Regions from separate parts of the Microbispora sp. H10830 genome, predicted to be linked through region 1. Evidence: riboswitches for the same ligand, from Rfam matches in the RefSeq annotation. Region 1 holds a riboswitch; the other holds the start of a gene.
The links. Region 1 has a riboswitch for thiamine pyrophosphate ahead of HHX35_RS05245 (cytosine permease). Riboswitches for the same ligand answer to the same signal wherever they lie in the genome.
Positions count from the first base shown of each region.

Region 2: another riboswitch for thiamine pyrophosphate. It lies ahead of thiO (glycine oxidase ThiO); the one in region 1 lies ahead of HHX35_RS05245 (cytosine permease).

Region 1 is NZ_JABBWX010000002.1:95,415-98,944, reverse strand. Features, by position in the region: gene HHX35_RS05250 (BTAD domain-containing putative transcriptional regulator) at 1-140, opposite strand, end outside; gene HHX35_RS05245 (cytosine permease) at 362-1,702, opposite strand; TPP riboswitch at 1,693-1,809, opposite strand; gene HHX35_RS05240 (rhodanese-like domain-containing protein) at 1,865-2,188, opposite strand; gene HHX35_RS05235 (alpha/beta fold hydrolase) at 2,383-3,261, shown strand; gene HHX35_RS05230 (Fpg/Nei family DNA glycosylase) at 3,298-3,530, opposite strand, start outside.
Region 2 is NZ_JABBWX010000001.1:371,521-375,050, reverse strand. Features, by position in the region: gene HHX35_RS01725 (thiazole synthase) at 1-500, opposite strand, end outside; gene thiS (sulfur carrier protein ThiS) at 503-703, opposite strand; gene thiO (glycine oxidase ThiO) at 700-1,848, opposite strand; TPP riboswitch at 1,837-1,947, opposite strand; gene HHX35_RS01710 (dihydrofolate reductase family protein) at 2,060-2,602, shown strand; gene HHX35_RS01705 (FAD-dependent oxidoreductase) at 2,714-3,530, shown strand, end outside.

The sequences.
Region 1 (3,530 bases):
ATCGACTCGAGTGCGGTGGCCGGTGGCGTGCCGCGATAGAGGTCCTCGATCAACGTGTCCGTGGAGACGACCGCGCCCCCGGCGAGCACCAGCCGGGCCAGGACGGCCCGCTGCCGCGGGCCTCCGACACCGACCGGCACCTCGCCGTCCCGGACTTCGAAAGGACCCAGAACCCGGAATTCCACTGCCCCCACGGCCTCTCTGCCGGTGAAGGCCGGCGCGGGCCTTCCCTGGGCGGCAGTCTTGAGGCGTCGTCTTGCAACTCACTTGCCTGTGGGTGAGAAGCCGATGCGGGTGAGAAGCCGACGCGGGTGAGAAGCCGACGCGGGTGAGAAGCCGACGCGGGGGGAAGCCGAGCGCCCTAACGGCGCGACCGCAGGCGGCGGCCCGGGAGGGACAGCGCCACGGTCACCAGCCCGGCGACGAGGAACGCGGCGAGCGCCGCGTTCATCCACGGCTGGTGGACGAACCCGAGGGCGAGGCGGACCTCGGTCCAGATCCCGTCCCACCAGCCGACCGTCGGCGTGGAGGTCACGATCCAGTACGCCGCGAACCCGAGGATCCACGGCACGATCATGAGCCAGCGGGAGGGGGCGTCCTCGGCCGTGTTCCACCGGGCGGCCCCGCCGAGCACGAAGTAGTCCACCACGAGCACGGCGAACATCGGCACGAACACGGCCCCGATCACGCTCAGGAACGCGCCGTAGGAGTTCACGTCGGCGAACAGCGCGATCAGCGTGGTGAGCACGCCGATCACGACCGAGATGACCCGGCGGTCCCAGCGCGGCGCGAGGTTCTGGATCGACACCGTCGTCGAGTAGACGTTCGCGAACGACTGGTCGGCCTCGCGCAGCACCAGGATGCCGAAGAACACGACCCCGAGAGGGGCGGCCACGAACGGGTCCCACACCTTGTCCCCGTCGTTGCCGACCAGGGCGAGCGCGGCGATGCCGAGGGCCAGGCAGGCCACCTGGGCGATCGTGTATCCCGCGACGACACCGGTGAACGCCGCGCCGCTCGACCGCGAGTGCCTGGCGTAGTCCGCGGCCATCGGCACCCACGACACCGACAGCGCGATGACGTAGTCGACGGCGGGGGCGAAGGCGTCCCAGGAGCCGCTCCCCACGGACGGCCCCTGCCGGAACAGGGCGACCGACAGCCAGATCATCGCGATCACCACGCCCGCCGTGACGTACCGCCGCAGCAGCCGCAGCGCGCCGAGCGGCCGGATCGTCAGCGCGATCGTCAGCGCGCCCGCCACGACCGCCCACACCGCGTACGGCACCGCCGGGCCGAACAGCGCCTGCGCGCCGTTGGCGATGACCCACAGCTCGAAGGCGCCCCAGCCGAGCATCTGCACGATGTTCAGCACGGTCGGGATGTACGAGAGGCGGGCCCCGAACAGGCCGCGCAGCAGCACCATCGCGGGCCGCCCGGTGCGTACGCCGGGGATCGCGGCAAGGCCGACCATCGCCGTCCCGAGCAGGCTGCCGACGACGGCGGCGAGCACCGCCGCGGTGAAGGTCAGCGGCTTGCCGCCCAGCGGGTCGAGCAGGAACAGCGCCCCCGAGAAGCCGAGGAGGCTGACGCCGAGGTTGGCCCAGAAGGCGCCCTGGTCGAGCACGCCCAGGGTCCTCGGAGCCTCCTCGTCAAGAGTGAGCGGAACCTCCGCGTACGCGTCGTCGACGACGGCAGAAGTCATCACACGCTCCCTACGCCGGCATTATCCGGACAGGTTCATGCGGTCGGCGGCACGATGTGGATCCGCCCTCTCAGCCCGGTCACGCCCGAGCTCCCGCGGGTATTGATGATGTCTTGGGGATTATGACACTTCTTTGACCGTTTTCCTACGCCGCCCCCGTCCCTACGCCACGTAAGGCGCCTCCCCGGTCTCGCTCACCATCGGACGCCCGACGGCGGCCCAGGACCGCATGCCGCCGTCCACGTTCACGGCGTCCCTGCCGATGTGGTTGAGCCACATCGCGGCGTGCGCCGACCGGCCGCCGACCCGGCAGACCACGTACACCGGCCGGTCGTGCGGCACCTCGTCGACCCGCACCTGCAGTTCGCCGAGCGGGATGTGGACGGCGCCGGGAGCGTGGCCGGCCACCCACTCCTCGTGCTCGCGGACGTCCAGCAGGTACGCGTCTTCGGGCAGTGCCTCGGGGGCGATTTCCGGCAATGTCATGCGCCCATTCTGACGGCACACCGCCGATGCCCGGGCCCATGCGGCGAGCTGTGACCCACGGTGATCCGCGGGCCGCATCGACACGGTCGCGCGTTACCCAAACTTCCCTATCCCTCCCTTATTCACGTATGTTAGAGAGCGATAAATGACAATCGAGGCCGCCATGTGCGGTCCTCTCCGGCGGGAGGCCGACGGTGAACGATGTGGTGCGGCGCGCGGCCGGCGGCGCGGGCGTCATGACGATCTACAAGTCCGAGGCCGGTCGGCGCGAGCTCCTCGACCACTACCGGCGGGTGCTGGACGCCTGGCCGATCCCGGCCGAGCACGTACGGGTGCCGACTCGCGAGGGCGAGACCTTCGTTCACGCCTGCGGCCCCTCGGACGCGCCGCCTCTCGTGCTGCTGCACGGCTCGGGCGCGAACGCCTCGATGTGGCGGGGAGACGTCCCCACCTGGTCCCGGCACTTCCGCACGTACGCCGTCGACCTGGTCGGCGAGCCGGGCCTGAGCGCGCCCTCACGCCCCGCCCTGGACTCCGACGCCGTGTCACTCTGGCTCGACGACGTGCTGCGGGGGCTCGGGATCGCCGACGCCGCGTTCGTCGGCACCTCCCTCGGCGGCTGGACGGCCCTGGACTACGCCATCCGCCGTCCGGAACGAGTGACTCGACTGGCCCTGATATGCCCTGGCGGCGTGGGGCGGCAGAAGGTCGGCTGGATCTTCAAGGCCCTGCTGACCGGCCCGTTCCGACGTGGTGGACTACGCGAGTCGGCGATGGCCGTCGCGGGCCTCGACGGGGAGAGGGACCGGCAGGCCCTCGACGCCGTCGTCCTGACGTTCACGCACTTCAACCCGCGCAGGGAGAAGCTCCCGGTGTTCCCCGACGACGCGTTGCGGGGCCTCACCATGCCCGTACTCGTCATCGCCGGCGACCGCGACGCCATGATCGACTCTCGCCAGACCGTGCGGCGCGTCCGTGAGTGCGTTGCGCACGCGACCGTGAACCTGCTCCCCGGGACCGGTCACGCCATCTTCGGCCAGGCCGAGCCGATCGCCGAGTTCCTCCGGGCCTGACGTGAACCCACCGAAGGTGGGGTCGCTCTCGCAGACCTACTTGAGCAGGCGCGACAGGCGGCGGTCGGCCAGCGGCTTGCCGCCGGTCTGGCAGGTCGGGCAGTACTGCAGCGACGAGTCGGCGAACGACACCTCCCTGATCGTGTCGCCGCACACCTCGCACGCCTCGCCCGTACGGCCGTGCACGCGCAGGCCCGACTTCTTCTCCGACTTGAGGTCCTTGGCGGCCAGCCCCCTGGCCCGCCCGACCGCGTCCCGCAGCGTGCTCA
Region 2 (3,530 bases), on a different contig from region 1:
GGGTTGCGGATGCCCAGCCCGGAGCCGATCGGGGCGCCGAGCGGCATCACGGCGGCGCACCCGGCGTCCTGGAGCCTGCGGGCCAGCGCCGGGTCGTCCCCGATGTACGGCAGCACCACGAAACCGTCGGCGACCAGCCGCTCGGCGGCGTCGAAGGTCTCGATCGGGTCGGGCAGCAGGGTCCGCTCGTCCGCGATGACCTCAAGCTTGACCCAGTCGGTCTCCAGCGCCTCGCGGGCCAGGCGTGCGGTCAGCACCGCCTCCCCGGCGGTGAAGCACCCCGCCGTGTTCGGCAGCACCTTGATGCCGCGGGCGCGCAGCAGGTCGAGCACCGAACCGCGGGACTCCGGGTCGAGCCTGCGCATCGCGACGGTCGTCAGCTCGGTGCCGGACGCCTCCAGCGCCTGGTCGAGCACCTCCAGCGACGGCGCGCCGCCTGTGCCCATGATGAGCCGCGAGGTGAACTTCTCCCCGCCCAGCACGAGGACGTCGTCGGTCATGCTCACCCTCCCTGCACAGCCGTGAGCACCTCGACGCCGTCGCCGTCGGCGACCTGGGTGGAGTCCCAGGCGCTCCGGCTCACGACTTCGCCGTTCAGCGCCACCGCGACCCCGGACGTGAGGGGCGTGAGGGTCCGTACGGCGTCGCCGATCGTGGCGCCGTCCGGCAGTTCGGCCGCGCCTCCGTTGATCGTGACTTTCATTGGCTGAATCTCCCTGGATCGCAGAACCGGGCGACCGGAGGCACCTCGTCGCCGGTGAGGAACGCGGCGACGGCGTCGGCGGTGATCGGGGACAGCAGCACCCCGTTGCGTCCGTGCCCGGTCGCCGCGAGCACGCCGGGCGGCCCGGCCGGGCCGATGAGCGGCAGGTTGTCGGGCGTGCCCGGGCGGAAGCCGGTCGTCGTCTCGGCCAGTTCGAGCTCCGTGATGCCGGGCACCAGTTCGCGGGCGTCGCGCAGCAGCTCGTACACCCCTCCGGCGGTGACCCGCGCGTCGAACCCCATCTCCTGGGTCGTGGCGCCCAAGGTGATCTCTCCGTCGCCCCGGGGGACCAGGTAGGCGGGGGCGCCGTGCACCAGCCCCCTGACGCACCGGGTGAGGAAGCCCCGGGGCCCGCGCAGCCGGAGGATCTCGCCCTTGACCGGGCGTACCGGCAGGCCGGGCAGCAGGGACGCCGACCACGACCCGGCCGCCACGACGACCTGACCGGCCGCGACGGCGCCGCCGGACTCCAGCCGTACGCTCGGAGCGCCGGACCCCTGGGCGTCGATCCCCGCGACGCGCTCGGTCACCAGCGTGCCGCCCGCCTTCTCGAACGCCGCGAGCAGGGCGCGCACGACCCTGCGGGGGTTGACCCACGCGTCGTCGCGGGCCAGCAGCCCACCGCGTACGGAGGGGGAGAGCATCGGCTCGAAGGAGCGGCACTCGCGCCCGGTGAGCCGCTCGACCCGCAGGCCGAGCGTCCGCTCGAAGGCCGCGAGGTCGTCGAGGACGGCCATGTCGTCCGCGCCGCGGGCGACCTCCAGCGTGCCCTCGGTCCGGTAGTCGAGGTCGTCGCCGGTCTCGTCCTCCAGCTCCGCCCGGAACGCCGGCCAGGCCGCCAGCGACGCGAGGCCGAGCCGCAGCAGCGGCTCCTCCGTGTAGGTCACCTCGCTGACCGGCGCGAGCATCCCCGCCGACGCGTGAGTGGCGCCGCCTCCTGGCGTGGGGTCGACCACCGCCACCGACAGGCCCCGCCGCGCGGTGCGCCAGGCCGCGGCCAGGCCCTCCACCCCGCCGCCCACGATCAGGACGTCGTAGCCGGACTGCGCGCCGGACTGGGCGCCGGATGGCGGTGTGCGGGACACAGCGCTCCCTTCGCCGGCATTACCCGGATCAGGTCGGGGCGGTCGAGAGCCTCACGCTCTCCTCTCAGCCCGGTCCGCCGGGCTCCCGCGCGTCTTACGCCCACAAGGGTAGTACGCCGCCCATAACGGCCGATCGCCGGATCGGCGGGTCCGGGGCCGCCCGCGGGCGCATGATGGCGCGACGTGGATCGACCCGACGGAGGTGCCCCTCATGGCCACGATGCTGTACTCGGCCACCATGTCGCTGGACGGCTTCATCGCCGGGCCGGGCGGCGACATGTCCTGGCTGACCGAACATCTCGGGCCCAACCCGACCGTGGACGCGCTCGTCGGCGACATCGGCGCGCTGCTCGTCGGCAACCGCACCTTCCGCGGTGACGACCCCTACCGGGACACCCCCCAGGAGGGCGAGCCGTTCGGTGGCGGGTGGAGCGGGCCGCAGTTCGTGCTCACCCACGACGTCCCGGCCGCGCCGGTGCCCGGCGTGACCTTCGTGACGGAGTTCGGCGCCGCCGTCGCGGCGGCCAAGTCGGCCGCGGGGGACAAGTACGTCAACGTGCTCGGCGCGGACGTCGCCGCGCAGTGCCTCGACGCGGGCCTGCTCGACGAGATCCTCGTGTGCGTGGCGCCGGTCATGCTCGGCGACGGCGTCCGGCTGTTCTCCCACCCCGGCGGCGATCGGGTCAGGCTCGAACGGATCAGCCTCACGCACGTGCCGCACGCCACGAACATCTGGATGCGCGTGGTGCGGTGAGGGCCCGGCGTCCTTCACAACGTGGGCCCCCGCGGAAGTGCGCGTCAATTGCCCAACTCGTTATGGGGGGCCCGTTGGCCAGGGCCCCCGTTGACAATCTATGGTCAAGCTGTGGATCACGTCGTGGTGGTGGGTGCCGGCCTGGCCGGCGTGCGAAGCATCGAGGCGTTGAGGGCCGGTGGATTCACCGGCCGCATCACGCTCATCGGCGAGGAACACCATCGCCCCTATGACCGGCCGCCGCTGTCGAAGGCGGTGCTGCTCGGAGAGACCGACTCCACCGTGGTCGACTCCGATCTCGACGCCCTCGACGTGCGGCTGTGCCTCGGCACGGCGGCCAAGGGCCTGCGCGACGGCGTGCTGGAGACGACCGAGGGCGAGCTGGAGTACGACGGCCTGGTCATCGCCACCGGCGCCACGCCGATCCGCCTGCGCGGAGAGGGCCGCCAGCACGTGCTGCGCACGATCGAGGACGCGCTCGCGCTGCGCGAGCGGCTGGTCCCAGGCGCCCGCGTGGCCGTCGTCGGGGCCGGCTGGATCGGCGCCGAGGTCGCCACCGCGGCGGCCAGGGCGGGGTGCGCGGTGACCGTGGTGGAGGCGGGGGAGAGCCCGCTCGCCGTGGCGCTCGGGCCCGCCGTGGGCAGCCACACCACCGACTGGTACGCGCGGGCGGGCGTCGAGCTGCGCCTCGGCGCGATGGTCGGCACCGTGGACTCCGACGGTCTCACGCTCATGTCCGGCGCCCGGGTGCCGGCCGACGTGGTCGTCACCGGCGTCGGGGTGCGCCCGGCCGTCGACTGGCTGAAGGGGTCGGCGGTCCGGCTCGACGACGGGGTGGTGGTCGACGAGCATCTGCGCACGTCGCTGCCCAACGTGGTCGCGGTGGGCGACTGCGCGAACTGGTGGTCGCGCAGGTTCCGCACCCGGC